Regions from separate parts of the Streptomyces sp. NPDC086023 genome, predicted to be linked through region 2. Evidence: riboswitches for the same ligand, from Rfam matches in the RefSeq annotation. Region 2 holds a riboswitch; the other holds the start of a gene.
The links. A riboswitch is a leader RNA that binds a small molecule or an ion and turns the genes downstream of it on or off. The one in region 2 is predicted to bind cyclic di-AMP.
Positions count from the first base shown of each region.

Region 1: it holds a riboswitch for cyclic di-AMP, as region 2 does, so the genes downstream of both, ACIF6F_RS11585 (M23 family metallopeptidase) here and ACIF6F_RS26340 (transglycosylase SLT domain-containing protein) in region 2, are expected to answer to the same signal.

Region 1 covers NZ_JBITRX010000004.1:450,793-465,641, reverse strand. The annotation lists gene lhgO (L-2-hydroxyglutarate oxidase) at 1-223, shown strand, start outside; gene trmB (tRNA (guanosine(46)-N7)-methyltransferase TrmB) at 372-1,148, shown strand; gene ACIF6F_RS11590 (PrsW family intramembrane metalloprotease) at 1,192-2,262, shown strand; gene ACIF6F_RS11585 (M23 family metallopeptidase) at 2,171-3,175, opposite strand; cyclic di-AMP (ydaO/yuaA leader) riboswitch at 3,185-3,318, opposite strand; gene ACIF6F_RS11580 (PP2C family protein-serine/threonine phosphatase) at 3,595-4,806, opposite strand; tRNA gene ACIF6F_RS11575 (tRNA-Met) at 5,038-5,111, shown strand; gene ACIF6F_RS11570 (FBP domain-containing protein) at 5,195-5,683, opposite strand; gene ACIF6F_RS11565 (TetR/AcrR family transcriptional regulator) at 5,744-6,337, shown strand; gene ACIF6F_RS11560 (DUF488 domain-containing protein) at 6,334-6,690, shown strand; tRNA gene ACIF6F_RS11555 (tRNA-Lys) at 6,764-6,836, opposite strand; gene ACIF6F_RS11550 (FG-GAP-like repeat-containing protein) at 6,907-8,421, opposite strand; gene ACIF6F_RS11545 (FG-GAP-like repeat-containing protein) at 8,453-11,437, opposite strand; gene ACIF6F_RS11540 (DEAD/DEAH box helicase) at 11,681-13,921, opposite strand; gene ACIF6F_RS11535 (hypothetical protein) at 14,117-14,701, opposite strand; gene crcB (fluoride efflux transporter CrcB) at 14,807-14,849, opposite strand, start outside.
Region 2 covers NZ_JBITRX010000014.1:178,467-193,315, reverse strand. The annotation lists gene ACIF6F_RS26355 (FAD-binding oxidoreductase) at 1-886, shown strand, start outside; gene ACIF6F_RS26350 (hypothetical protein) at 1,007-1,252, shown strand; gene ACIF6F_RS26345 (cytochrome P450) at 1,322-2,542, opposite strand; gene ACIF6F_RS26340 (transglycosylase SLT domain-containing protein) at 2,810-3,589, opposite strand; cyclic di-AMP (ydaO/yuaA leader) riboswitch at 3,594-3,790, opposite strand; gene ACIF6F_RS26335 (NADPH-dependent FMN reductase) at 4,246-4,908, shown strand; gene ACIF6F_RS26330 (hypothetical protein) at 4,926-5,180, opposite strand; gene ACIF6F_RS26325 (potassium channel family protein) at 5,407-6,306, opposite strand; gene ACIF6F_RS26320 (XdhC family protein) at 6,597-7,544, shown strand; gene ACIF6F_RS26315 (DUF4232 domain-containing protein) at 7,727-8,449, opposite strand; gene ACIF6F_RS26310 (NAD(P)/FAD-dependent oxidoreductase) at 8,644-10,071, opposite strand; gene ACIF6F_RS26305 (LuxR C-terminal-related transcriptional regulator) at 10,319-11,563, opposite strand; gene paaN (phenylacetic acid degradation protein PaaN) at 11,560-13,302, opposite strand; gene ACIF6F_RS26295 (SDR family oxidoreductase) at 13,647-14,525, opposite strand; gene ACIF6F_RS26290 (FAD-dependent monooxygenase) at 14,575-14,849, opposite strand, start outside.

The sequences.
Region 1 (14,849 bases), on a different contig from region 2:
CCGGCGGCTGCTGCCGGCGGTCACGGAGGACGACCTCACCCCGGCCGCGGCGGGGGTGAGGGCCCAGGCGGTGCTGCGGGACGGGACGCTGGTCGACGACTTCCTGATCCGCGAGGCGCCGCGTACGGTCCACGTGCTCAACGCCCCCTCGCCGGCCGCGACGGCCTCCCTGCCCATCGGACGGGAGGTGGCCCGCAGGGCACTGGCGGCGCTGGCACCGTAGCCGGGACGCCGGGACCCCGGGCGCGCAGACCGCGCGACCGGACACCGGACCTGGCGACGGCCGGGCACCCGCAGCCGGACGCCCGGCCGGGGGCGGCTCCCGCTGCCGGGATGCCGGGCGGGCCGGCCGCCGTAGAATTGGCGGCACTGTGTCTGAGTCCCTGAACCCCCAGCCCAAGCCCCCTCCGGTGTGGCGCCACCAGCCCCGCTTCCCGGACGGCCCCGCCCCCGACCCGGCGGGCTCGCACCACGAGCGGCGCATCCGCAGCTTCCAGCCGCGCCGGAGCAGGGTGACCACGAGCCAGGAGGACGCGCTCCGCCGCCTCTGGGGCACCTGGGGCCTCGACATCGACGGCCGCGAGGTCCTCGACCTCGACAAGATGTTCGACGGCCTGCCGGTGGTCCTGGAGATCGGCTTCGGCATGGGCGAGGCGACCGCGCAGATGGGCGCCGACGACCCCGGCACCGGCATCCTCGCCGTCGACGTGCACACCCCCGGCCAGGGCAACCTCCTCGGCCTCGCCGAGCGCAACGGCCTCACCAACATCCGGGTCGCCAACGGCGACGCGATCATCCTGCTCCGCGAGATGCTGGCCCCCGCGGCCCTCGCCGGGATGCGCGTGTACTTCCCGGACCCGTGGCCCAAGAAGCGCCACCACAAGCGCCGGCTGATCCAGCCCGAGTTCCTGACGCTCGCCGCCACCCGCCTCGCGCCGGGCGCGATCCTGCACTGCGCCACGGACTGGGAGGAGTACGCCGAGCAGATGCTCGAAGTGCTCAGCGCGCACCCGGACTTCGAGAACACCCAGCCGGACGGCGGCTACGCGCCGCGCCCGGAGTTCCGGCCGCTCACCCGCTTCGAGGGACAGGGCCTGGACAAGGGCCACGTCGTACACGACCTGTTGTTCCGGCGCACCGAGAACTGAAAACCAGCCCTCCGGTACACGTCCGGATCGCTACTGTCGTGGCGTGTTCCGGGTCCTGTCTCGCGCGTCCATCGGGCTGCTCGCGGTCGCCGGAGTGCTGATCCTCGCCCTCGTACGGGAGCAGACCGGCACCCAGGGCTTCCTCGTCGGCCTCGGCCTCGCCGTCCTGCCGGTGCCACCGCTGATGGCGGTGTTCCACTGGCTGGACCGGACGAAGCCGGGGCCGTGGCCCCAGCACCTGTTCGTCTTCGCCTGGGGGGCGTGCGCCGCGGCGCTCATCGCCATAGTGGCCAACAGCTTCGCGACCCGGTGGATAGCGGCGGCGACCCTGGACCCGCGCGACGCCGACCAGCTCGGCTCGATCGCCATCGCCCCGGTGGTGGAGGAGTGCGCCAAGGCCGCCGCGCTGCTGCTGGTCTTCCTCTTCCGCGGTCGGCGGTTCACCGGGATCACGGACGCGATCGTGGTGGCCGGGTTCACCGCCACGGGCTTCGCCTTCACCGAGAACATCCTCTACCTCGGCAACGCCTTCGGTGAGGACCTCGGCAGCGGCACCTCGCTGCTGGACTCCGTGACGGCCGCGACCTTCTTCGTTCGGGTGGTGATGTCCCCGTTCGCGCACCCGCTGTTCACCGTGTGGACCGGGCTCGGCTTCTGCTGGGCGGCCTTCGCGGCCGGGCGGTGGCGGCGCACCGGGCTGCCCCTGGCCGGGCTGGCGCTGGCGATGGCGACGCACGCGCTGTGGAACAGCTCGTCGGAGTTCGGCGAGTACGGGTTCTACGTGGTGTACGCGACCGTCATGGTGCCGGTCTTCGGGGTGCTGGCCTGGCTCGGGGTACGGGCCCGCGGGCGCCGGGAGCCGCTCTTCGTACCGGCGATGCGGGACGCGGCGTACGCGGGGAGTGCGGCGGGCCCGTACGCCGCGGCAGCGGTGGACCCGTACGCGGGAGCCGCGGCCCCCCACCCGCCGGGAGCGGTGGACCCGTACCCGCCGGGAGCGGTGGACCCGTACCCCGGCGTCGTCAGACCGTCAGACCCTTGCCCCGCAGCCATGCCAGCGGGTCGACCGTCGCTCCGCCGGTCCGCACTTCCAGGTGCAGATGGGCGCCCGTGACGTTGCCGGTGGCGCCGACGCGGCCGATGGTCTCGCCGGTGGTGACGGTGCCCGAGGTGACGGACATCGAGGACAGGTGGCAGTACCAGACCTCCGTGCCGTCCTCCAGCTGGAGGACGATGCGGTAGCCGTACGCGCCGGACCAGCCCGCCGAGATGATCTTGCCGCCGTGCACGGCCTTGACCGGGGTGCCCGTCGGCGCGGCGAAGTCCAGGCCGGTGTGCTGGCCGGAGGACCACATCGAGCCGGAGTCGCCGTAGTGGGAGGTCAGGGTGTACGAGGAGGTGGGCAGCGCGTACTGGCCGGCCAGCTTGGCCAGGCGCTCCGCCTCGGCCTTGGCCTCCGCGGCCTCCTTCGCCGCGGCCTCGGCGGCCTTGCGCGCTTCGGCGGCCTTCTTGTCCGCGGCCTCCCGCTCGGCCTTCGCCTTCGCGGCGGCGGCCTGCTCGGCGGCGCGCTGGGCCGCCGCCTTCTCCTGGGCGACGGCCGCGTCGGCCTGGGACTCGGCCTGCTGGAGGATCCGGTTGCGCAGGGCCTCGCCGGCGTCGGTGCCGGCCTCGGCCTGCTCGGGGGTGACGCCCGCGTTGGTGAGCGCCTCGATGGGGGTGCTCTCCTGCGCCGCGTCCGCCTCGTCGTCGGGGAGCAGCGAGGGTATGGATATCGCGACCGGGGGCTTGTCCTGGGCGGTGGCCATGCCGGTGGCGCCGACGGCGGCGATGATGCCGACGCCGAGGACCGTGGAGCTGCGGGCGAGTCCGCCGCGCTGCTTGGCGACGCGGTGGCGGCCGCCGGCGGGACGGGCGGAGTCCTCGGTGGGGTTCCACTCGCCCCATGCCCCGGCACCGGTTCCGCCCGGGTAGGGCGAGTCCGTCTCGATGGACCCGGGGGCTTCGGGGGCAGGCCTGCTGGACGCCACGGGGGCGCTCCTTTCCTTCCTTCTGGCCTACCGGGTTAGCTGACGGGTTCGGAGCAGGAAGGTCTCCTACGGGTCAGAACGACCCGATTCACCCCAAGTTGGTGGTTCCCCGGTTCCCTCACGGGATTCGGCGCGCACGCGCACGGTGCCGTCACTTGCGACGGCTGGGACAGCCGCGCTGCGTTATCGAACGGTAATAGACAACAGGGAGTGATTCCAAGCTCCCTTACTTGATCCTTCACATCAACCGGCCATTCCGTGACCGACGTTGGCCAGAACAAATGCCTCATGGGGCAGCAGAAAGGGATGAGCCGCCTGCGCGGGCACCGTCACTCCGGCCACTTCCGCACCCTGACGATCCGTCAACCGACCGGCTCCCCAACCCGCTTCGCTCACGCTGCGTGGCCGACCGGACGCGCTCAGCGGCGCCGTACCGCAGTGACGGACCTCCGGCGGGCCGTCTGACCCGGCGTCGGGCGGACGACCGCGAGCAGCGCCATGTCGTCGGTGGCCCCGCCGCCGGTGTGCCGCCGCACATCGGCGATCAGGCCGGACAGCAGCTCCTCCGGCCCGGGGAAGATCCGCCCGCGCAGCCGCTCGGCCGGCTCGTAGAAGGCGCCCGCGGCGTCCCGGGCCTCGGAGAGCCCGTCGGTGTAGAGCAGCAGCGTCGACCCGGCGGGGAAGGGCCACGCGTCCGCCCGGTACCGCCCGTCCCCCAGCTCGCCCATGCCCAGCGGCAGGGCGGCCTCCGTGGGGGCCAGCACCTCCGGCTTCCCGTCGGCGCGCAGCAGCAGCGGTGCGGGGTGGCCCCGGTTGACCACGCGGAGCGTGCCGCCGTCCGGGCTGACCTCGGCCAGGACGCAGGTGGTGAACCCCTCGACGGAGTCGAGGCTGTCGCGCCGGGTGCCCTCCCGGGCCAGGGCGCGCTCCACCCGCCGGGTGACGCCCTCCAGGGTGGGTTCGAGCTCGGCCGCCTCGCGGAAGGCGCCGAGCACCACCGCCACCGCCTCGACCGCCCCGAGCCCCTTGCCGCGCACGTCCCCCACCGCGAGGCGGACGCCGTACGGGGTGTCCTGGACGGCGTACAGGTCCCCGCCGATGAACGCGTCGGCGTCGGCGGCCTCGTAGCGGGCGGAGACGTGCAGCCCGCCGACGCGTCCGGCGGGGGTGGGCAGCACCGCGCGCTGGGCGACCTCGGCGACGCCGCGCGCGGAGGCGAGCTGTTCGCCGCTGCGCCGGACCACGCGGTTGATCAGCAGGGCCAGGACGGCGACGGTGAAGACGGTCACCAGCTCGGTGACCGCCTCGACCCGGCCGGAGCTGCCGTTGCGGAGTTGGAGCACGAGCACCGCCAGGGCGGCGCTCGCACCGGTGAGCAGGGTGGTGGTGAAGGCGAAGAGGGGGGCCGCGATCAGGGGCGCGGCGGTGAAGAAGGGCGCCCCGGTGAAGCCGGGCGGGGTCAGGACGTCGAAGACCAGCCCCAGGACGATCAGGAGCACGGGGAGCACACTCAGGAAGATCCGCGCGAACCGTCTGCCGTTGCCGTTGCCGTTGCCGTTGCCCTCACCGATCCGGCCCCGGGCCCTGCCGGCTCCCCGGGCCGCCCGGAAGGATCCTCCTCGCTGCCCCAGCCCCACCACGTCTCTCCCTGACCGGTCCGCTCGCGCCCGCGCCACGGGCCGCTGCCGCCCCGCCTCCCAAGGCTGCGGGCGGGGCGGCCGTACGGCGACCGGGCAGGGCCGAACGGGTGTCGCGCCCCGCTCGTGACCCGGTCCGCGGCCGGGTCACGAGCCCCTCGGGAACCCGCCGGGAAACAAATGGCGTCGAGCACCCCCCGAAATGGCGTAAGCTGTAATCACCGACGCGGGGTGGAGCAGCTCGGTAGCTCGCTGGGCTCATAACCCAGAGGTCGCAGGTTCAAATCCTGTCCCCGCTACTCAGTACGAGGCCCGGATCCTTCTGGATCCGGGCCTTCGTCGTTCCGTGGGTGCCCACCCGCCGCCCCCGCTCCCTCCTCGTTCAGAGCTTGGCGAGGAAGGCGTCCAGGTTCCCCTTCATCCGCTCGACCTGCTGCTCCACGGTGAGCGTCTCCTCGAAGCGGCCGCCGGGCTCGGGCTGCTTCCTGCCCCGCACGTAGAGGGAGCAGTCGAGGTCCGTGCAGATGTAGACGCCGACGGAGTTGCCCTCGCGGCCCTCGCGCCCGGACTTGCGGGCGGTCATCAGGGAGACGCCGGAGCCGGGATGGGTGGTCAGGCAGAAGGTGCACATGCTGCGGTGCAGGAACCCGCGCTTCACGGAGGGGAAGCGCAGCGTGATGCCGACCAGCCGGCCGGCCCGCTCGGTGACGAGGTAGCTGCGGTCGGGTGCGGAGAGGTCGCGCCAGCCGAGGAAGTCGAGGTCGTCCCAGGGGCGTTCGGCCAGGTCGCGGGGCATGGGCAGGCGTTGGGCCTCGCCCTTGGAGCAGTTGATGAACGAGCCTCGGATGTCGGATTCGGTGAGCGCCTTCATGTCCCGCACGCTAATCTTCCTAGACACCCTAGGCAAACCATTAATTGGATTAGGGAGAACATGCCCCGAGCAGGACTGACCGCCGACCGCGTCGTCGAGGCCGCCGCCGAGCTGGCCGACTCCGCGGGGCTCGGCGGCGTCACCCTCTCCGCCCTCGCGCGCGGCTTCGGCGTGAAGGACGCGAGCCTGTACTCGCACGTGCGGAACCTCCAGGACCTGCGCACCCGCCTCGCCGTGCGCTGCGCGGCCGAGTTCGCCGACCTCGTCGGCACAGCCGTCGCCGGGCGCGCCGGGAAGGCCGCCCTCGCCGGCTTCGCCCAGGCCTACCGCTCGTACGCCGTCGGACATCCCGGCCGCTACGCCGCCACCCAGCTGGAGCTGCCGGCCGAGGTGCTGGCCGCCTCCCCGGGGCACGGGCGGATGACCGAGTACACGTACGCGATGATCCGCGGCTACGAGCTCGGCGAGCCGGACCGGACCGACGCGGTCCGGCTGCTCCGCAGCACCTTCCACGGCTTCGCCGCCCTGGAGGACGCCGCCGCCTTCCACGCGGCCCGCGACCCGGACGCCTCCTGGGCCCGGATGATCGACGCCCTCGACACGCTCCTGGCGCACTGGCCGCCGGCCGGCCCGTCCCCCACCCTGGCCCCATGAACCGGAGCAGCGAGATCCGAGTGGCCCGCGTCCACGACCCGCCCACCGACGGGGACGGCACCCGTGTCCTGGTCGACCGCCTCTGGCCGCGCGGCGTGTCGAAGGCGGACGCCCGGGTGGACGAGTGGCCGAAGGCCCTCACGCCCTCGAACGACCTCCGCAAGGAGTTCCACGCCGGCGGCCTGACGGACACCGAGTTCCGCGCCCGGTACGAGTCCGAACTCGCCGCCCCGGAGGCCGCGGAGGCCCTCGCCCGCCTGCGCGCCCTCGCCGAAGACGGCCCCGTGACGCTCCTCACCGCGGTCAAGGACCCGGCCCACAGCCACGTTTCGGTCCTCCTGGCCCACCTCTGAACACACGGAAGCGCCCCGACCGGAGAACCGGACGGGGCGCTACGTGGCGTCCCGCGGAGGGACCGCCGAGCGGTAGGCCATGTCGGACTCGAACCGACAACCAACGGATTAAAAGTCCGCTGCTCTGCCAATTGAGCTAATGGCCCACGGTGTGCTCACCCCTGAGCATAGCCGGACACCGCCGGTCAGCCGATCGACTATCAGGGGTGAGCCCTGTCAGCCGATGCGGAGGTAGTTCTTCCACTGGGTCGTGGCCCACTGCTTGCGGGGCAGGAAGTTCCCCTTCCCGTCCGCGTTGTAGACGTACGCGGCGCCGGTCGGCGTACGCGTCACGATGTCCTGGCGCCCGTCGGCGTCGATGTCGCCGCTGCCGACGACGGCGTTGTACGCGTTCCAGCCGCCGCCGATCCGGGTCGCCCCGGAGAACCCGCCGGCGCCGTTCCCGCGGAACAGCCACAGCGTGCCCCCGGCATCCCGCGCCACCAGATCCGACCGTCCGTCACCCGAGTAGTCGCCCCGGCCGCCGATGGCGGTGTACTGCCCCCAACCGCTGCCGATCCGCGTCCGCGAGGGGAACTTCCCGTCGGCGGTCCCGCGGTGCAGCCACAGCACCCCCGCGGAGTCCCGCCCGACGAGGTCGTTGTAACCGTCGCCGGAGAGGTCGCGAGGGGCGAGGAGTACGCCGTAGATGTCGAAGTTGGCCCCGATGAACGTCTTGGGGGCGGAGGGCAGCCTCGGCGGGGGCAGCTCCATGTCGACGCGGTACAGGTTCCCGTCCGTGCGCCGGGCGAGCAGATCCCCGATGCCGTCGCCGTCGGCGTCGCCCATGGGGGTCAGCAGCGGGAACTCCTGGTAGACGTCCACCGTGGTGCCGTACTCGTCCGCGGCACAGTCCCTGGTGCGGTTGATCGAGGTCCCGCAGTAGTCGATGAAGCCCAATATGCCCCGCTGCCGCGCCACCACGCCGCCGGAGTTGTCGTAACCGCCCACCTCCTTGTCCCGCGACCATTCGACGAGCTGCGAACGGTACGTCCGCACCGCCGTGTAGAGCCGGACGCGTGACGAGGCGCAGCCGCCCGCAGGCGTGGCGGAGAGTCCGATCAGCTTTCCGCCCGCGACGAGGGCGCCGCCCGCGTCGCCGAGACACCGCTGCTCCTTCGGGACGTACGGCGTGCCGGGCGCGGGCGTGGTGCACAGGGTGCCGGCCGGCAGCGGCCGGCCCAGGAGCCCGGCGCAGTCGGCGGCGGAGCCGACCACCACCCGCTCGGAGTGCGCGACCTTGCTGCCGCGCGGCACGGCGAACGTCCACGAGTGGAACTCCGCCTTGACGCCGGCGGCGTACAGCGCGCCGTCCGCGGCCGTCGCGAGCACGGGCGCCTGGGTGTAGCGGCCCGCGTGTGCGACTGCCAGGGCCGCACGGCGGGTGACCGGGTCGTACTGGGGATGGATCCGGTAGCGCGCGCCGCCCCCGTCCCACAGCATGTCCGACTTGGAGCGGCCGGTGAAGCAGTCAGGACCCGTCGCGGCACGTCGTACGCCGAGCACGACGCCCGAGCAGTGCTTGATCCGGCCGTCCTCGCCGTCCGAGGCCTCGATCGCGGCGAGCCACGGCGGCATGGTGGCCTCCGCCTCCGTAACGGCCCCCGCCGTGCCCGCGCCCGACAGGAGGCCGGTGACCAGGGCCGCAGCGGCCGCTCCCGCCGCGCCCAGCCGCTTCACTCGTGCGCGCACGCGCGCCTCTCTTCCCTCACGGTCGTGCATGTCAGAACAGTCCCTTGTACGCACCGAAGCCGGTGGTGATCCTCGTCGTGGCGGAGAGGCCCGCCGTGCTCGTGCCCTTGTTCAGCAGGAGGTCGCCCGCGGCGTTGCGGGAGACCACGTCCGGGCGGCCGTCGCCGGTGACGTCGCCGACGCCGACGAAGGCGTTGCGGCCCGCCGCCCAGCCGTTGTCCTTCACCCGGACGCGCGGCTTCACCGTGCCGGTGGCCACACCGTCGTACCGCCAGACGGCGTTGCTGCCGTCCACGGCCAGCAGGTCGCCGACACCGTCGCCGTTGAGGTCGCCCGCGCCGAAGACGGAGCGGTACAGCTTCCAGTTGAGCTGGATGCGGACCGCGGGCCTGAAGGCGCCGGTGCCGTTCGCCGCGTACAGGTACACGTCGCCGGTCGAGGTCTTCCGGACCACCAGGTCCGCCCGCCCGTCACCGGTCAGGTCCCCGGGCGAGGTCAGCACGTCGTACTGGCCCCAGCCGGTGCCGATGGCACGCGAGCGCGTGGCCGGCGTCACCGCCTGCCCGCACCAGGGCAGGTACGCACGCAACTCGCCGGCCGCGTTGCGGACCAGCAGGTCGTTGCACCGGTCGCCGTCCAGGTCCCCGAAGGGGACCGGCCGCGACGTCAGCGGCCAGCCCGCCCCGGAGAGCTTTCCGGCGAAGCCTCCGGCACCGTTGCCGCGGTGGAAGGTGAGGCCGCCGGAGGAGTTCAGGGTCAGCAGGTCTCCGAGCCCGTCCTGTCCGGCGTGGTCCCGTCGGACCTCGGCCGCGTAGGAGAGCGTGGTCGACCCGGTGGCGGTGAGGGCCGGCCCCTGCCCGTCGGCGGGCGTGGCGGTCAGCGTCCACGTGTACGTGCCGTTCCGGACGAGCCGGCCGGAGGTGTCCTGGCCGTCCCACAGCACCCGGACCAGCGAACGCGCCGCGCCCCCGTCGTACGTACGGACCACCGCACCCGTGGTCCTGCTGCGGATCGTCAGCCTCCAGCCGGCGGCCGGCCGGCTCAGCCACCACGAGAAGACCCGCTGCTCCGGGCTCCCGGACCACTCGAAGTGGCTCGCGGCCTTGGCGTCGAGGACCGACAGCGGCGCCGCCGGCACCCCGGACGGCACGACGTGCACGGCGCCCGCGGCGTCCGCGTACGCGATCAGGCCTGCGGAGGCGTCCACCGACCAGCCCTGGCCGGGCTGGATCCGGGCCGGCCGGCCGATGGTCCGGGTCCCGGTGCCGCCGCGCAGGTCGGTGAGCTTCAGGACCCCGCCCTGCTCCCACCCGATGAACCCGTCGCCCAGGCGGGCGCTGCGGTGGGCCGGCAGCCGCACCGACGTCCTGGTGGCCGTGTCGTACACCCCGGCGGCCCCGGCGCACTTCCAGTAGAGGGAGGTGCCCCGGGCGTCCAGCTCCTCCAGTCCGCAGTGGCCGAGCGGCACCCGCGCCGCCAGGGTCTTCCCGGTGCGCAGGTCCACCGCCTTGACGGTGTCCGACCAGTCGGCGGTCCACAGGACCGCGCCCGCGAGGGCGAAGGGCTGGCCGGAGACCGCCTTCATCTTCCCGGTCCCGCCACCGAAGGCGTCCAGGTTCACGTACCGGATCTCGTTGAGGACCGGCGCGCTCACGGCGTAGGCGACGGCCCGGACGCTCCGCGGGTCGATCTCCACGCCGTCCTCGGAACGGCTCTCCCGCCGGCCGTCCGGCTCCTTCAGCCTGAGCGTGTACCCGTCGGCGGTGACGAGCCGTCCGTCACCCGGCGCCAGGAGCTCCGGGCAGTCCGCCGGAGTGCAGGCGGGGACGAGCCCCTCTCGCGTCTCGCGGTCCTCCCACTGACCGGGCTTCAGCTCCCCGTCCGCCAGGAGGTCGAGCCGGCTCAGCGTCTGGCTGCGGCCGGTCCACGGGAGGGAGCCGGCGGTGTGGAGCCGTCCGTTCTCCAGCGTCATCCGTACGACGTCCATGGCGACGGGCGGCACCCGCCAGGAGCGGCCGGGCACCGCCTTGCCGCCGGCGTCCGCGGCCAACTCCTGGACCGAGACCTCCGAACCGTCGCCCCGCCGCGGGACGAGCACGCGTCCGTCGTTGCCGGCCACCGCCGGCCCCGCGCTGGTGAACAGGGTGCGCGGGGCACCACCACCCGCCAGCGGTACGGCCACGACCCGCGGTCCCTTGACGGCCATCAGGAGCTCGCCGCCGGCCACGCCGACGGCGTTCACCGTGTCGGGGATCTCCGGGACCACCCGCGCGGGCTTGGTCAAGTCCCGCGTGTCCAGGACCCGGATGTCGCTGCCGGCCCAGCTGATCACCCAGTCCCCGCGCAGTGCGAAGTACGTCCCCGTGCCGGACGGGGCGTCCAGGCGGTGCGCCGTGCCCCGGTCGTCCAGCCAGGCCAGCCAACGGGTCCCGTCCGTCTGCCGCACGTGGAGCAGCGCCCCGTGGCCGTTGACGCCCCTGACCATCGAATCCGTGTCGGGCAGGCCGCTCACGGGCACGTCCTTCTGCACCCCGTCCTCCAGCGTGATGCGGTGGAGGACGTTCCTGCGGGTGTCGATGCCGACCTCGGTGAGCAGGCCGCGGTCGAAGACGCCCAGGAGCCGTTGCCCGGCGGGCACCGAAAGGGTCTCCTCCGCACCGCTGGTCATGTCCCGCAGGACGATCCGCCCGGGCGTGCCCGCCGGGCCCGGGTAGGCGAACCCGACGACGTCCGTGCCCGTGCCGTAGACGCTCGTCGCGCCCCGGAGGTCGACGGGCGTGCCGTCCGTGCCGTCGTAGCGGGTCCACACCATGCCGCGGTCGCCACCGCGGAGGAAGCCCGTCGACCCGACGGCCCGGAGCTGTGCCGCCGGAGCGTCCCCGTAGAGGCGTGGCGGTACGACGAGTTCGGCGGGCGGGCCGGGCGCGGCGGCGACGGCCGGGGCGGCGGTGAGCGGGACGGTGGTGACCAAGGCCGCCAAGGCCGTGACGGCCGCGGCGGTACGCAGACGGAACAACGGGTTCCTCCCCCGGGTGTGGACACGTGGGGAGACGGGCCGCGCAGGTCTCCCCCCACACGCGGCACCCCGCCGAGCGCCGGGGTCTTGCCGTAGCCCCCCACCGCAAGTCCCGGGGAGCCTAACAGCGCGTATGTCCGGGCAGAAGGTCGTCTCGCGCCTGCTCAAAACGCGTACAGGGCCCGTGCGACACCGAGGCGTCGTACGGGCCCTGTACGTCAGTCAGTCAGCCGGAGCTGCGGATCAGCCGTTGCGCTTCCAGCGCGGCTTGTCGTCGCGGCGGCCGCCGCCGAAGGAGCCGGAGCCGGAGCCGGAGGGGCGGTGGTCGTCGCGGCGGCCGTACGGGCGGTCGCCGCCGCCGGAGCGGAAGCCGCCCGAGGGACGGTCGTCGCGGCGGTCGCGGTTGAACGGGCGGTCGCTGCCACCGCGGTGGTCGCGGCGCTCGAAGCCACCGCGCTCGTTGCGGTCACGGTTGAAGCCACCGCGGTCGTCACGACGCTCGAAGCCGCCACGGTCGTTGCGGTCACGGTTGAAGCCACCGCGGTCGTCACGACGCTCGAAGCCGCCACGGTCGTTGCGGTCACGGTTGAAGCCACCGCGGTCACCGCGGTCGTCACGGCGGAAGCCGCCACGGTCGCCCCGGTCGTCACGGCGCTCGAAGCCACCGCGGTCACCGCGGTCGTCACGGCGGAAGCCGCCACGGTCGCCCCGGTCGTCACGGCGCTCGAAGCCGCCACGGTCGTTGCGGTCACGGTTGAAGCCACCGCGGTCACCGCGGTCACCGCGGTCGTCACGGCGGAAGCCACCGCGGTCGCCCCGGTCGTCACGGCGGAAGCCGCCACGGTCGCCCCGGTCGTCACGGCGCTCGAAGCCACGGTCGTTGCGGCGCTCGAAGTTGCCCCGCTCGTCGCGGCGCTCACGCTCCTCGACCACCGGCTGCTCGGCGACGGCCGCCGCCAGCTCGGCCTCGGCCGCCTCGGCGGCCTCGGCCACCGCGGCCTCCGGGTCCTCGCCCCGCTCGCGGGCGGCACGGGCGACCAGGCGCTCGGCCTCCTCGCGCAGCTCGGCGGCGCGCTTGGTGATGCGCTCCAGCTGGCGGGTGAGGTCGGCGACCTCGCGCTCGGCCTGCTTGGCGGCGTTGTTCGCGGAGTCGGCCTGGACCTCGGTCAGCGACCGGGCACCGGTGATCTCGGCGACCTCCGGGTCGAAGGCACCCGCCCCGCCGACGATGTGGCGCGAGGCGTCGACGCCCGCGTCCTCCATCAGGCGGAAGATCTGGCGGCGCTGGTGCGGCAGCGCCAGGGAGACCACGACGCCGGAGCGGCCGGCACGGGCGGTACGGCCCGAGCGGTGCAGGTAGTCCTTGTGGTCGCCGGCCGGGTCCACGTTCAGGACCAGGTCGATGCCGTCGACGTGGATGCCGCGGGCGGCGACGTCGGTGGCGACCAGGACGTTGACGTAACCGTCCTTGAAGTCGGCCAGGGTGCGGGTACGGGCGCCCTGGGTCATGCCGCCGTGCAGCGCGTCCGCCTTCACGCCGGCGTCGCGCAGCTGCTCGGCGACGCGGTCGGCGCCCAGCTGGGTGCGGACGAAGATGATGGTGCGGCCCTTGCGGGCGGCGATGGCGGCGGTGACCGGTGCCTTGTCCTTCGGCTTCACGACGAGGACGTGGTGGGTCATGGTGGTGACCGCGCCGGCCGACGGGTCGACCTCGTGCGTGACCGGGTCCACCAGGTAGCGCTTGACCAGGCTGTCGATCTCGTTCTCCAGGGTGGCGGAGAACAGCAGGCGCTGGCCGCCGGCCGGAACCTGGTCGAGCAGCTCGGTGACCTCGGGCAGGAAGCCCAGGTCGGCCATCTGGTCGGCCTCGTCGAGGACCGCGATCTTGACCTGCTCCAGGGAGCAGGCGCCGCGGTTGATGATGTCGCGCAGACGGCCCGGGGTGGCGACGAGGATGTCGACACCGCGCTCCAGGGCGTAGATCTGGTTGCCCATGGACGTACCGCCGCAGACGACCTTCATCTTCAGGCCGAGCACGTCGCCGTAGGGCTGGAGGGCGTCCGCGACCTGCATCGCGAGCTCACGCGTCGGCGTGAGGATGACACCGCGCGGCTTCTTCCGCTCGGTCTGGCCGCCCGCGAGGGTCGCCAGCAGCGGAAGGCCGAAGGAGAGGGTCTTGCCGGAGCCGGTGCGGCCGCGGCCGAGGATGTCCTTGCCCGCCAGCGCGTCCGGGATGGTCGCGGCCTGGATCGGGAAGGGGGTCGTGACACCGTTCTGGCCGAGCTTGCGGACGACGCCCTCCGGCAGACCCAGGTCCGCGAAGGTGATCGTGGGCTCGGTGGCCTCGTCGGAGACCTCTTCGACCGTCACGTCGGCGACATCGGCCTCGTAGGCCTCGATGACCGCGTCGACCTCTACGGTCTCGACGGCCTCCAGCGAGTCGTTCTCGGGCATGACGGCACGGTCAGAACTGGAAATGGACATGCGAATGCGAAAACCTTCCGGAGTCTCGGCACGCGCCCAAACTCCGTGAATCGCAAAACGACCGCCTCAATGCGGTCAGCCACGGCAAGGGAGAGTACGCGCCACACGGCGCTCTTCGGGTTCGGCGCCGGGCAATGGGATCAAACGATCTATAACCATACGCACCTCACCCCCCTCATGGCAACTTGATCTGACTCATGCGGGCCCCACCTGCGGCGATGCCTCCGGTTCCGTCAGCGGTACGGAGCGTTCCGCGGCCGCCTGGGGCTGGCTCTCCGACGACGGCGCGGGCGAGCTGGGCTCCGGGGACGGCTCCGGGTCCGGGCTCGGCGGCGGGGTCTCGACCGTCGGGGTGGGCTCGGCGCCGCCGCTGCCGCCACCCGGCTCCGGCTCCTGGCTCCCCGTACCCGGCCCGGGCCCGGCCGAGCCCGACGGGGTCGCGCCGCCCGGCGCCCCCGCCCCGCCCGCCGCACCAGCACCCGCACCCGCCGACGCCCCGGCTCCCGGGCTGGGCGTGACGCCGACCGGAACCTTGCCGTCCTCGGCGGCCTTGCCGCCGTCGGCCTCCTTGCCGCCCTTCCCGGAGTGGCCCGCGCCCCGGCCCCGGCCGCCCTGGCCGTACCCGGCACCGCCGTCCGGCTCGGCCGCCGCCTCGCGCCGGTCGGCGGACGACTTCGGCGCGGGTCCGCCCGAGTCGTCGCTCACGCTCATGCAGCCCGCGGACGCCGCGACCGCGAGGGCGGCGACGACCAGTCGTACGGGAGCGGGGAACTGGCGCACGGCGCACCTCCGGAACGGGGGTCAGGCGGGTCAATGTGCCCAACTCCCGTCACCCCGTCAGGGACACGCGTACGGACGCACATCGGCCCCCGCCCCGCGCCGTCCCTACGCCGACAACTGCTCCGCCAGCTCCAGCCCGAGGTGTACG
Region 2 (14,849 bases):
CGGGGGCGGCGGGAACTTCGGCGTGGTCACCGAGTTCCGCTTCCGCACCCACGCGATGGCCGACTGCGCCTTCGCGGAGCTGAACTGGGCGTGGCGGGACGCGAAGGCGCTGGTGCTGGGCTGGCGGCGGTGGCTGGCGGAGCTGCCGGACCCGTACTGGAGCCAGGTGGAGCTGTACGGGGCCGGGCCGGACGGGAGCACGCCGGGGCCGGCCGTGCGCGTGGTGTGCCTGGACGGCGCGGGCGAGACGGAGCGCCTGCTGGACCGGCTGGAGGCGCTCGCCGGATCGGAGCCGCGCGACCGCCACTTCGTGGTGCGGGGGTACGAGGAGACGATGCGCGTCATGGCGGGGTGCGGGGAACGCACGGTGCCGCAGTGCCACCTGCCCGGCGGGCTGCCGGGCCAGGATCCGCGCGGGAGCCTGGAGCGCGAGACGTACGCGGCGCGCTCGGACTTCTGGCGCGCGGGCGGGCTGTCGGAGGCCGCGGTGGACGTGCTGCTCGACGCGGTAGCCGGCTACCCGGCGGCGGTGCCGCCGGGCGGGCGGGGCGTCGTCCAGCTGGACGGGGTGTGCGGCGGGGCCCTGAACCGGGTGGCCGTCGGCGACACCGCCTTCGTGCACCGGGGCGAGGAGCTGCTGGCCCAGTACCTGGCCCTGTGGCCCGGCAGTGCCACGCCCGCCGAGGTCGCCCGGCACGAGGGGTGGCTGCGGGAGCTGTGGTCGCGGCTGCGGCCCTGGGCGAGCGGGCGGGCGTACCAGAACTACGCCGACCCGTGGCTGCCGGACTGGCGCGGGGCCTACTACGGGCCGGCACTGCCCCGCCTGGAGGAGGTCAGGCGGCGCTACGACCCGGACCGGCTGTTCCGCTTTCCGCACGCGGTCTGACGGGCCGCCACCTCCCGGGCCGGACGGCCGGCGCCGGCGGGGGCGGCCGGGAGGCGGGGAGGCGGGGAGGGCGGGAGGGCGGCCGGCCGTGGTGTCGGCGGGATGCGCCATCCTGAGGGGATGAAGATGCCGCGTGTCCAGTGTCCCGCCTGCGGGCGGAACGTCGCCGCGATGCCGGTCGGCGTCGGGCAGTGGAAGGCCGCCCGCCACGACCACCCCGGAATGCAGCGCGACGCCACGGGCGCGCTGGTGAGCTGCAGTGCCTCGCTGCGCGCGGTGGAAGCGGACCGGCTGCTGCACCAGTTGCCGCTGCCGGGCACCGACGCCTCCGCGGAGCCGGCCCCGGAGCCGCTCCCGGGGTTCTGAGCGGGGCCCGGCTCCGGGAGCGGCCTCGCGGCCGCGGTGGTGCCGGCCCGGGCCTGTGCGGGCCGGGGCCTACGCGGGCCCGGGGGTGAAGGTGACCGGGAGCCGGTCCAGGCGGTGCACGATGAAGTTCTGCTTCCAGGTGAGGGATTCGGCCGGTTCCGCGAGGCCGAGGCCGGGCAGCCGGCGCAGCACCTCGCGGAGCGCGATCTCGCCCTCCAGCCGGGCCAGCGGGGCGCCGAGGCAGAAGTGGATGCCGTGGCTGAAGGCGAGGTGGCCGTTGGTCCGGCGGGTGATGTCCAGCCTGCCCGGATCGGTGAACTTGGCCGGGTCGTGGTTGGCGGCCGCGATGGAGACCGCGACGTGGTCGCCGGGCCGGATGTCGGCCCCTCCGATGGTGAGCGGTTCGGTGGCGAAGCGGTAGGTGACCGTGGAGACCGGGCTGTCGAAGCGCATCAGCTCCTCGACGGCGCCGGGCAGCAGGCTCTCGTCCGAGCGGAGCCGCTCCAGGGCCTCGGGGTGGCGGAGCAGGGCCAGGACGCCGTTGGCGATGAGGTTCACGGAGGTCTCGAAGCCGCCGACCAGCAGGATGAACACGTTGGAGCGCATCTCCAGGTCGGAGAGCGTGTCGCCGTGCCGCTGGGCCTCCAGCATCCCGGAGATCATGTCGTCGCCGGGCTCGGTGCGGCGGCGGGCGATCAGCTCGCTGAGGTACGCGTTGAACCACTGCCCCGCGGCGGCGAGTTCACCGGGCCCCGAGGAGGCGTTCATGCCGGTGATCACCTCGGCGTGGCGGCCGAACTCGTCCCGGTCGCCGAACGGGACGCCGAGCATCTCGCAGATCACCGCGATCGGCAGCGGGAGCGCCAGGGCCTCGACGAGGTCGGCCCGGCCTGCGGGCAGGACGGCGTCGAGCAGCCCGTCGGTGATCTCCTGGACGCGGGGGCGCAGCAGTTCGACCCGGCGGGGGGTGAAGGCCTTGGCGACCACCTTGCGCATCCGGGTGTGGTCCGGCGGGTCGCTCAGCATCATGTGCTGGGTGAGCACGAACTCGTCGCTGTACATGCCGAGGTACTGCCTGAGTTCGGGGGCGGCGGCGTGCGCCCCGCGGACGAGGCGGGGGTCCGAGAGGGCCTCCCGCACCTCCCGGTGGCCGGTCACCAGCCAGGCGGGCATGCCGTCCGGCAGGGCGACGCGGTGGACCGGGCCGCGCCCGCCGAGCGTGCCGAACAGGGCCTCGGGGTCACCGAAGAGCTCCGTGGTCAGGGCGACTTGTCCATCGAGGTCGATCACGTGGTTCCTCATCCGGTCGGCGCGACATCACGCCCCGGGCCACGGCGGAGCGGGGTGCGACGCCGGGGCCGGGGGCCACTTCCGGCCAGCTTCGGCAGCCCGGGCCACGCGCTCAACGCTGCCGCCCGCCGTCCGTCAGGTACACACGCACCTGACGCGGCGCGTGTCGGGGCACTCCCCCGCAATCGCACCCGCAATCCCGCCCGCGAACGCGGCCGGGACCGGCGGCCGTGGCCGCCGGTCCCGGTGTCGCACACCCGAGAGGGATCAGTAGGCGCCGAAGACGTTGTCGATGGAGCCGTAGCGCGCGGCGGCGTAGTTGCACGCGGCGGTGATGTTCGCGACCGGGTCGTACGAGTCCGTCGAGGTACCGGGCACGTGGTAGGCGCGGAACGTCGGGTCGATCACCTGGAGCAGGCCCTTGGAGGGGATGCCCGCGGCGGCGTTGGAGTCCCAGTTGTTGATGGCGAGCGGGTTGCCCGAGGACTCCCGCATGACGTTGCGGTAGATGCCGTTGTAGGTACCGGGGATACCGTGCTTGGCCATGACGTCGAGGGATTCGCGGATCCACCCGTCGAGGTTGTTCGCGTAGGTCTTCGCCTTGGGGGCCACGGCCTTGAGGGTGGTGGTACGGGCGGAACGGTCGGCCCGCGCGGGGGCGGCCTTCCTGGCCGGCGCGGCCTTCTTGGCGGCCGCTCCGACAGAAAGCTTCAGGCCCGGACGAATGAGTGACGGATCGTCACCGATGATCGTCTTGTTGTCCTGGTAGAGCTTCTTCCAGCCGCCGGCGAGGGAATGCTTTTCGGCGATCTTCACGAGGGAATCGCCGGCCTTGACGGAATAGGTCACGGCGGCCTTCTGCGCCGCGGCCGGGGCGGCGGCGACGGCCTGCGGGGCGACGGTCCCGGCTGCGGCGGGCGCCGCGGCACTGGCCGTGGCGGCGCCCAGCACGGGCAGGGCCAGGGCGGCTCCACCCGTGCCGACGGCGACGAAACCGCGGGTCAGACGGGTGTTCTTGGGGCGGCGGTGCTTGCCTTTTCCGGGCATGGCGCATTCCTCTCCGTCGCCTGCGAGGTGAGCTGTCGGGTTCGGACTGGAGTTGACCGGCCACACGCGGTGACTTCACCCCTAGCCGTTCCGCGAAAGATCGCGGAACGGCGGCCTACCTGGTTCCCCCGCTCCTGCCGTACGTGAATTGAATGGGGACGGTGCGGTCCGGGCGGCGGCAGGATTCGGCGTTCCACCCGGAATGAGCGTGACCGTAGGCGAGAGCCGCGGGACGGAACAAGCCCCGAATTCGCTAAAGGAAAGCGAGCGGGGGAATTCGGGCCGGAAAAGGACAAGATCGATTTTTCGGCACACCCCAACTTTCCAGTCGCGGCACCACTTTCGGGGCCGTCGCGACCCGTCGCGCGAAAGCCGCGCGTGACACATATCACCGGCCATCACAAGGGGTGCGAAATACCGGCGCGGCATGGAAAAACAGGATGCGCCGCAAGCGCTCATTTTTGTCCGTTTTAGTCCGTTCTGGTGAGGGTGGTCGGAGAGGCCGCCGCCGCCCGGGTGACTTCCCCCACGGCACGGCCCCGGCACCCGTCCGCCGCTCTCCCGCTGTGCTGGGCTCGTGGTCACACCCCCCGCACTGGAGGCAGCGGACCATGACTGTTGACCCCGGACCCGCGGCGGTCCCCGAAGCGGCCCGCATGCCGGTCCCCGACGAGGGGCGCCAGCCGGTGCGTCTGCTGGTCTTCGGCGCGTCGCTGCGTGCCGGGTCGCTCAACACACGGCTGGCCGCCCTGGTGGCCCGGCTGGCCGCCGAGGCGGGTGCGGCCGTCGACCTGGCCCGGCTGGCCGACTTCCCGATGCCGGTCTACGACGGCGACATCGAGGCCGAGACGGGGCTGCCGGAGGGCGCGCTGGCCCTGCGGGAGCGGATCGCCTCCTGCGACGCCTTCGTGATCTCCTCGCCCGAGTACAACGCCTCCGTGCCCGGGGTGCTGAAGAACGCCGTCGACTGGGTGTCCCGGGTCCGGCCGCAGCCCTTCAAGGACAAGCACGCGCTGCTCGTCTCCGCCTCGCCGTCCATGGTCGGCGGCAACCGCGGCCTCTGGGCCCTGCGCGTCCCCCTGGAGCACCTGGGCTGCCGCGTCTACCCGGACATGTTCAGCCTGGCCAAGGCGCACGAGGGCTTCACCGGCACCGGCGACCTCGCCGACGGCGCCCTCCAGGGCCGGCTGGCCGACACCGTCGGCGCCTTCCTCCGGCTCGTGGAGGCCGACACCCGGTACGTGTGCCTCCAGCGCCGCTGGTACGAGTTCCTCGGCGACCGCACCGACGCCCCCGTCACCGAACGCTCCGAGGACTGACCGGCGCGGCCCCGCCCTCAGGGCACCACGTCGAGGCCGGTCAGCAGCAACGCGGTCACGATCGAGGCGGCGGCCAGCACCGTCATCGCCGCGCGCAGCACCAACGGGGCGCGCAGACACGGCGGTTCGGCGGCGGGCGGCACGGGAGCCGGGGCGTCCGTGCGCAGGGCGGCACACCGCCCGCAGTCCTCGCCCTGGTGCGCGGACGGGGAGTCGAGCCAGTAGGCACCCTGGAGCGCGGCGAGCGGCCCGGGTGTCGATGTCGTCTTCACGCCCTTCTCAACCGGGCCCGGCGGAAGGGGAAACGGCGCCCCCGCCCACCGGTATGGAACCGTTGCCTAGTGCTGTGGCCGGAAAGGTCTGCCGGGTCGCGGCGTCCGGTGCGGTGCATCGCAAGGCGGAGGGCCACGGCTCGTACTGGACGTACCTGCGTGGTCCGACAACGCGCGAGGTGCCGTGCCGGGCGTCGCGACACGGTGAACCTTTGCGGTCACAGCACTAGAACGTCTCCGGGGCGGACCGGCGGCCCCCGCGGCGGCCGTGGTCCTCGGCGAAGGCCGCGAAGACCCGGTCGGGCGGCCCGCCGGTCCGCAGGAACTGCTCGTCCAGCACGGCCGCGAGGTCGTCCAGGGCCGCCCTCAGCGCTCTGCCGGCCATCCGCACGTCCGGGTCCCGGGCACGTTCGGCGGCCGCGGCCAGCCGGGCGGCGTACGGGACCTGGCGGGCCAGTGTGGTGTGCGGGGCGCCGTCGGAGAAGTAGTACGACTCGGCGTACTGGAGGAAGTCCACGCAGGTCACGCAGAACCCGGCGGCCAGGCCGTCCAGCAGCGCCGCGCCGGACGGCGAGTCGAACCCCTCGCCCGTGGGCCGGGTGCGCGCCAGGTGCGACAGCCGCATCGCCAGCGCGCGCCGCCGGGCCAGGGCCGGGTAGATGCCGAGCACCCAGGAGACGGTCGCGGTGAGCAGCGCGAAGCCGACCAGGGCCTCGACGGGCGCCAGGACGCGCAGCCAGCCGTCGATGGGGGCGATGTCACCCAGGCCCAGGGTGGCGACGGTGACCAGGGAGACGTACAGCGCGTCGAGCGGTCCGGCGTGCTCGGCCGGTGCGAGGTCGGAGCTGTACGAGAAGGCGTCCGGCATGTGCGGCCAGTAGATCAGCGCCCAGCCCACCCCGATGACCGCGGCCCAGAGCGCGACGACGCTGACCATGCCGAGCGGGCCGGCCAGTCCCGCAGCCGTCCTGCGGCGGAGGTGGAGGGTCCGGTTGAACCGCCAGAACGCGGTCATCACCAGCCTGCTGAGTCCGCCGTGCCGGGTGGGGTGCCAGAGGGTGTGGAAGACATCGCGCAGGATGGCCGCCACGAGCACCGCGCCCACCGCCGTGACGACCCAGTCCATCGGGTGTGTCCTTCCGTAGCCCGCGCCGGCCGCCCGCCCCCGGTGTCCCGGGTTCCGCGGCGCCCCGCCTCCGGGCATCGTCGTCGTACCGGGGCCGGCGAGGGGTCGGCGCCGCGCGGGGCACGGCGGCATTCACGAGGACGGGCGCCGGCAGGGTTGGGGTGATCGTCCAAGCGGGTGGGTTGGTGGTCCGCCCGAAACTCGGCGCGGACGGGGTCCCACGGCCCGGAGCGGGCATACGTTGGGGGCTGCCTGGGAAGACCGGGCGGAGTCGAGAAGGGCGGCGTGTGATGCGCGAGCTGGTGGAGACGGCGCGGCAGTGGGTGGCCGAGGGCCGGGGGGCGTTCCTGGCGCGGCCGGTGGCCGAGCAGGGCTTCGGTCCCCGGGACCCCGCGGGTGCGCTGCTCGTCGATCCGCGCGGAGCGTGTGCGGGAAGCCTGTACCGCGGGGTGTTCGACGAGCAGCTCGTCGCGGAGGCCGCCGCGATCGGGGAGGGCGGGGCCCGGGTGTGCCGGGTGTCGGTGCACGGCTCCGAGGCCACCGGAGCGGGGCTGACCTGCGGCGGCCAGGCGGAGATCCTGGTCCAGCCGCTGGCGTCGGTGCCGGACGAGTGGTGGGAGTCCCTGGCGCTGGGCGAGAGCGCGGCGCTGGTGACCCGGCTGGCCGAGGACGGCACGCGGGTCGCGAGCACCGTCGTGCGTGCGGGCGACGAGGACGGCACGGAGGCCGGGCGGGACGCGCGGGAGCTGCTGGCCCGGCACCGCGCCGGGCACGAGGCACGGTACGACGACGAGGGGCTGGTACTGATCGAGGTCTTCCCCGCCGATCCGTACCTGGTGATCGGCGGTGGCGGCGAGCTGGCGGAGTTGATCGGCCGTCAGGCCGGGCTGCTGGGCTGGGAGTGGACCACCACGGAGAGCGGCCCCGAGGCGGAGAAGCTGCTGACGGACCGGCGCGGCTCCGCCTGCCTGGCGATGCTCAGCCACGACCCGTCCTTCGACGTGCCGACCCTCGCGCACGCGCTGCGGATCGGCATCCCGTACGTGGGTGCCCTCGGCTCCCGCCGTACGCAGGCCCGGCGCCGCGAGGAGCTGCTGGCCGGCGGCACCGGCGAGGCCGAACTCTCGCGCGTCCACGGCCCGATCGGCCTCGACCTGGGCGCCCGTACCCCCGCCGAGACGGCCCTCGCGATCTGTGCGGAGATCCTCAGCACCCTGACGGCGCCGTCGGCGCGGTAGACCGTCTTCCTCGGCTCCTGCCGTCGGGTCCGGTCCGAGAGAGACGGTCCGGCACCTTGCGAGCGGGCCGGCCCTGCGCGTGCGGGCCGGCTCTGCGCGTGCGGGCCGGCTCCGCGCGTGCGGGCCGGCCCGGGAGCCGGCCCGCACGGCCTGCAGGCCCGCCGTTCGGCCGCCGGCGGCCGTCAGGTGGCGAACATGTACCTGCTCACCACGGCCTCGCTCGTGTTCCAGTAGGTGACGCCCGGCGTCGGGCCCACGTCCACGAACGTAGGCTCGGGCAGCGGCACGTTCAGCGGTGTGCCGACCTCGCCGTCCCGGTCCACGAAGCCGACGGTCATCTTCTTCTTCAGGTCGACCTGCTCACCGGCGCGGAACAGCCGCATGCCCGCGTAGGCCTTGCCGCCGGGACGGATCGTGGCCACCGCGTGCCAGTCCGACTCCAGCGGACCGATCGGGTCCTGGGCACCGTCGCCGAACCGCACGAACGGGTAGCGGTAGAGCGTGCAGGGCGTCTTCCCGGTGTTGGTGGCGGTGAGCAGCACGTGCCGGCCCGAGTCCTGCCGGTAGAACGTGGTGGCGACGGAGATGTTCGCGGAGGTGCAGGCGGCGGTGCCGTCCTTGCCCCCGCCGGGCCCGCCGCTGCCGCCGGGCCGGGGAGAGCCTGCCGGGGTGGTGGGGCGCCCCGGCCCGCCGGACGCGGAGGGGCCCGGGCCCCCGGGGTCGGCGGGCGGCGCGGAGGTCCGGCCCCCGGCGCCCGCGGGTGCGGTCGGGCTCTGGGTCGCGGGCCGGGTGCCGGGGCGCGCGTCGTCCTTCGCGCCGTCCGTGCAGGCGGTGGTGGAAAAGAGCGCGGCGGCGGCCACGGCTCCGAGGGCGAGGTTCCTCCCGCCCTTCCGGGTGCTGCGCATGATGGTCCCCCGTGATGGCTTCAGGTGCTCCGCTTCGTGCGGCTGACCAGGTGGTTATGCTCCGCGCCACGCTGCGTACGCCCCTCCGCCCCCGACCGTTACGGAGCGCGCATAGAGCAGCCCGCGTTCCGCTTCCGGCCGCGGGCCGCTTCCCCCGCCCGATCGCCGCCCGCCGCACGTCACCTGACGATGACTCAGAACACCGACAGCAGGCGCTTGACGGCGGGCGGAACGCGGCCGCCGCGGTCCTCGCGGGCCTCCACCGCGCGGAGTGCGGGGAGGACCAGGCGGGAGCCCGGGTAGCGGAGGGGTTCCGGCGGGAACCAGCCGGCCGGCGGGCGGGTGAAGGCGGACCGCGACCACTCGTCGTCCGTGCCCAGCACGAAGGAGGCCAGCACCCGGGCCATCAGCCGGGACGGGCCGACGCCGTCGCCCGAGTACCCGGTGGCGTAGCAGACCCCCGGCACGGACTTCAGCCAGCCCGCGAAGGGCAGCGAGGTCACCGAGTACTCCACGGGCGCGGTCCAGCTCATGTCGACCGGCGCCGAGGCGAGTCCGGGGAAGAGGCGGCCGAGGTGGGCGCGGAGTTCGGCCGGGCGCAGCGCGTCGCCCCAGAGGGTGCTGGGGCCGAGGCCGCCGAAGGCGACGCCGGAGCCGCCCTTGCCGAAGAGGAGCCGGCCGTCGGGGGTGGTGCGGTAGTAGTTCAGCCGGCGCCGGGAGTCGCAGACGGAGGTCTCGCCGTCCCAGCCCAGGGCCTTGAGCTCCGCCGGCACCGGTTGGGTGAGCAGGGTGTCGCTGGCCACGGTGACCATGCGCCGGCCGAGGTCCTCCAGCTGCCCGGCCCAGGCGTTGATCGCGAGCACCACCCGGTCCGCGTGCACGCTGCCGTACGGGGTGTGGGCGCGCACGGTACGGCCCTCCGCGGCCCGCAGCGCGGTCAGCGGGGTGCGCTCGTGGATGCGGACGCCGACGTCGAGGGCGGCGCGGCGCAGGCCCCGGGTCAGCTTGGCGGGCTGGAGGGTGGCGCAGCCGGGGTCGAGCACGGCGCCGTGGTGGGCCCGGGTGCCGACGGCCGCGCGGGCCTCGGCGGCGGTGATCTGCCGCAGGGGCTCGATGCCGGCGCGGTGCAGGTCGTCGAGGGTCTGCTGCCAGGCGCCCCGCTGGGCGGGCGAGGAGGCGGCCCACATCCAGGGGCCGCGGCGGTGCTCGATGTCGATGGCGTGGGCGTAGGCGAAGTCGAGGATCTCGTCGACGGCCGCGGCGGAGGCCTCGCCGATGCGGCGGGCCTCCTCCGGGCCCCCGATGGCGACGAGGCTGCTGAACCGGGCCCACATGGGCATCAGGTAGCCGGCGTTGGCGCCGCTGGCGCCGCCGCCGCACACGTCGGCCTCGATCAGCACGATGTCGGTGCCGGGGGCGCGGCGCAGGATCTCCAAGGCGGTCCAGAGGCCGGTGAAGCCGCCGCCCACCACGCACACGTCGGCGCGCAGCTCCCCGGCCAGGGGCGGGGTGCGGCCGTCCTCGGGCTCGGCGGCCAGGGCGTCGCGCAGCCAGGGCGTGCGGCGGGCGGGGGGCGGGGTGTCGAGGTGGGGCCAGGTCGGGGGCAGGCGCAGTTCGGTCACGGTGCGGGGTCTCCAGAGGCAGGGGGGTCGGGCGCGGGCGCTGGGGGCCCTGGCACAGGGGTGTGGGGTCGGGCACTGGGGGCGCCAGGACGGGGACGTGGGGGCCGGGCGGGGACGTGGCGGCCGGGGGGACGTGGCGGCCGGGGGGACCGGGGGCGGGGGCCGTGAGGGCCGGACGAGGGTGTGGGCGCCGGTGCTGCGGGGTCCGGGCGGGGACGTCGGATCTCGTGGGCGCGATGCCGGCGGGTCAGTTGCAGCGGGCGGCCTGGAGCAGGTCGATCCGCGAGCTCACCCCGTAGATCTTGAAGAGCTTGCGGAGGTGGTAATTGACGGTGTGCGGGGACAGCGCCAGACGGCGGGCGATCTGCTGGTTCGTCAGGCCCTCCGCCACCAGCGCCACCAGGGCGTGCTGCTGCTCGCTCAGCCGGCCGCCGCGCGCCGGGCAGTCCGCCGTGAGCGGGCCCGGCTGCACCGGCACGCCGCGGCGCTGCCCGCGGCGCACCGAGCGCAGCGCGGCGGCCTCCTGCTCCAGGGCCAGCCGTACCGAGGCGGGCACCGATTCGGCGATCAGCCGGCGCAGCAGCGGGCCCTGGAAGACGGCGCGGGTGTCCTCGTTGCGGACCACCCCGGTGGCGCAGACCTCTTCCAGGGTGGGCAGCAGCGCGGACACGGAGGTGCGCAGCATCAGGGCGAGTTCCTCGTAGACCACCTCGTCGCCGAGGACCGCCGCGACACGCAGCAGCTGGCGGCAGGCGACCGAGTACCGCTCCAGGGTGGTCCGTACGCGCGTGGACAGGCGGGCCGGCAGGCCCTCGGCCAGCAGCTCCGCCTCGCCGCCGGACAGCCGGACGCCGCCCTCCTCCTGGAGGCCGGTGAGCAGTTCGATCAGCAGCCGCGGGTGGCCCGCGGCGTCCCCGATGAGCCGCCGCAGGGCCGGGTCGGGCGGGGCGCCCAGCAGGTCGTGCGCGAGGTCGGCGGTGGCGGCGGGTCCCAGGGGGCCGAGGACCAGCCGTTCGGTCCGCGCGGCCGGGTCGGCGAGCAGCGGCCCGGTGAGCGGCGGTGCCTCGCCGGGCCGGTGGGCGATCAGCCAGACGGCCCGGCCTGCGCCGGAGCGTTCCCGGGGGCCGGTGGCGCGGGTCCGGTGCGGGGTGCGGTCGGGTGCCCCGCGGAGGTCGTCGACGATCACCAGGTGCGGGCCGGAGGGCTGGTCGCAGCGGCCGTGGCCGTCGCCGGTCCGGCCGCCGGTGAGGGTGGCCGAGGCCCGGCGGGCCCTGCTCTCGCGCCCGTGGGGGCGGCGCGGGGGCAGGTAGCCGAGCCCCCGGGCGAGGGCGGCCGCCTCGGTCAGCAGCCGGGTCTTGCCGATGCCCGGCATGCCCTCGACGGCCAGGACGGCCCCGCCCTCGCGGCGGCCGTGCTCCAGCACGTCGCGGATCAGGGCGAGTTCGCGTTCCCGGCCGCGCAGCGGCACCTCGGCGGCCAGGACGGTGTTCACTCGGCACCGCCGTAGCGCCGTACCACCACCGTGCGGAAACGATCCGCCACGAAGGCGCCGTCGGTGAGGACGGCGTTGCCCGAGGGGTTCATTCCGGTGCCGTGCAGGTCGGAGTAGACGGCCGACTGGGAGATGTACCAGTCCCCCATCAGGTTCATCGAGAGCATCACCCCGGCCTCGGCGCAGGCGGCCTCCATCGCCGTCTCCACCTCACCCGAGACCGAGTACAGGCCGGCGGAGAGCGCCCCGCACTCCCGCGTGGTCTCCGCGAGCAGTTCCAGCGCGGAGGCCACGGAGTCCACGGCCACCGCGAAGCAGACCGGGCCGAGCCATTCCGAGAGCAGGGTGGCCCGGTCCCCGCCGCGCTCCGCGTCGAGCTTCACGACGACCGGGGTGCGCACCTCCGCGTCCGGGTGTCCGGGGTGCCGCACCCTCCGCGAGGCCACGCCGACCGGGCCGAGGGCGCCGGACATCGCGAGGTCCACCCGGGAGCGGACCTCGGGGCCGAGCAGGGCGCCGAGGACCGCGCAGGCGTCCGCGTCGTCGCCCAGCAGCGCGTGCAGCGCGCCGCCGAGGTCGGCGACCACCTCGTCGTAGCCCTTGTGGCCCTCGTCGGTGGCGATGCCGGTGCGCGGGATCAGCAGGTTCTGCGGGCTCGTGCACAGCTGGCCGCTGTAGAGGGAGACGGAGAAGGCCAGGTTGGCGAGCATGTCGCGGTAGTCGTGGGTGGACTCGACGAGGACGGTGTTGACGGCGGAGGCGGCGGTGAACACCCGGGCCTGGCGGGCGTTGGCGGTGAGCCAGTCCGCGAAGGCGGTGCGGCCCGTGTAGTCGACCAGGCGCACCTCGGGGGCGGTGGCCAGGCGCCGGGCGAGCCGCTCGCCCGGGTACTCGGGGGCCAGGCACACGAGGTCGGGGGCGAAGCCGGCCTCGGCCAGCACCTCGCGGGCCTGGGCGACGGTCAGTGCGAGCGGGAGGACGGCGGCGGGGTGCGGCTTGACCAGGACGGGGTTGCCGGTGGCCAGGGAGGCGAACAGGCCGGGGTAGCCGTTCCAGGCGGGGAAGACGCTGCCGGCCACGAGGAGGGAGACGCCCCGGGGCACCACGGCGTACCGCTTGCTGAGGTTGACGGCCCGGTCCGGGCCCTGGGGCTTGCGCCAGCGGGCCCCCGCGGGCAGCCGGCTCTGCTCGAAGTAGGCGTAGGCGACGGCCTCCAGGCCGCGGTCCTGGGCGTGGACGGCGCCGGCATGGAAGGCCATCACGGGGTTGTGACCGCTGGTGTGCGCGGCGGCGGCCGCGAACTCCGGGCTGCGGGCGTTGATCCGGTCCAGGATCTCCAGGCAGACCGCGGCGCGCGCCTCGGGCCCGGCGTCCCGCCAGGCGGGCAGGGCGGCGGTCATGGCCGGGAGCAGGACCGCGGGGTCGTGGTGGGGGTAGGAGATGCCGAGATCCAGGCCGTATGGGGAGCGCTCGCCGCCCTGGTCGGGCGCCGGGCCGACCGTTCCGTCCCGGCCGGGCTGGCCGAGGTCCAGGGGGCGGCCGAGCAGGGCCCGTAAGGCGGCTTCGCCGTCGGCCGCCGCGTCCGGCCCGTAGGCCCCCGTCTCCTCGGGGTACGGGGACCAGTGCTCGCGGGTGTGGATGACCTCCAGGGCCCGGTCGAGGGTGGTCCGGTGCCGGGTGATCAGCCGTGCCAGGGAGCCGCCCGCGCCGGCGGGAGCGGGCTGAGTGCTTCGTGCCATGATCTTCATCCTTGTCGTGCGGGGTCACGGGTTCCACAGCAAACTCGGTCACTGCGGCGACGTGACGGTCCGTTCACATCCGCCGTGTCGCGCACCGCGGGCCCGCCGCACGCCGCGGGGCGTGGGAGGTGTTCAAATCTCGTGGGACCAGGGGCCCTTGCCGGGCCGTGGGGTGGCCGCGGCGGGCCCGTCCGGCATACCCGGGGTATGGAGAACGAAAGCCACATCACGCCCGGAGCGAAGAGTTCCGGTCACGATCATGGCGCGTTCCCTTCGGGATCGATGCCGGGCGGGCCCGCCGACTGGCCTGTTTCATACCGGTCGGTCGACCCGAATGCCGGTTCCTACCGGGTGATCGGGCGCAGGTACCGGTCGAGTGCCGCGTCCGGCAGGGCCCGCGCCAGCACGCTCACGGTGCGGGCGTCCGCGCCCACCCGGTAGCGCGACCGGGGTCGCCGGGCGGTGAGCGCCTGCCCGACGGTGCGGGCGAAGTCCTCGGGACGGGTCCTGCTGTCCCTGGCCTGGCGCTCGTTGGCGTGCAGGAAGCGGTGGAACGGGATGCGGTACAGGTCCGCGACGTGCTCGGGCACGCCGTCCATGGCGGCCCGCGCGGTCTCGGTGACCTTCCCCCAGATCGGGGTCATGATCGCCCCGGGCTGGACCACGCTGACGTCCACCCCGTGCGGGCGCAGCTCGCGCCGCAGCACGTCGGTCAGCGCCTCCTTGGCGAACTGTGCCGACGCGTACGCCCCCAGGTACGGGATGGCCACGCTGCCCAGGCCCGAGGTCACGTTGACGACGCGGCCGCGGGCGCGGCGCAGCTGGGGCAGGAACGCCTGGGTGACGGCGAGCTGGCCGACCACGTTGATGTCCAGCTGGCGGCGCAGCTGTTCGGGCGCGACGCACTCCAGCGGCGCCGAGACGCAGATGCCGGCGTTGTTCACCAGGCCCCACAGGCCCCGGTCCGCGACCGCCTCGCCGACCCTTTCGGCCGCCTCGGCGATGCTCTTCTCCTCGGTCACGTCGACCCGGACGGGGGTGATGCGCCCGTACGCGGCCTCCTGGGCCAGGGCCTCGCCGTCCGCCGCGTTGCGCACGCCCGCGAACACCCGGAAGCCGGAGCGCTCCAGTTCGAGCGCGCAGACCCGGCCGAGTCCCGAGGAGGCCCCGGTGACCAGCACGGACCTGCCGTGCGGCGCGAGCGCGCCGAGAGGGGATGACATGTGGTTCTCTCCTGAGTCGTTCGGTCCTGAGCGGTGCGGTGCGGTGCGGCTAGGCAGCGGCCGGGGTGCGGGCACCCGGGCCGGCGAGGGGGAAGGTGAGCGAGTCCTCCAGGGTGCGGACCAGCTTCCGCTCCGGCATGAAGCGGAAGTACGCGTCCCGGACGGGACGGCGCACCGGGTCCTCGGACTGCTCGAAGGTGCTGATGCCGCGGGAGGCGGCCACCATGGCCCGGGTCCGCTCCCGGCGTTCGTCCTCGTAGCGGCGCAGGGCGCGCGGCAGGTCGGCCGCCCCCTTGAGGGCCCGGCCGAGCACCACCGCGTCCT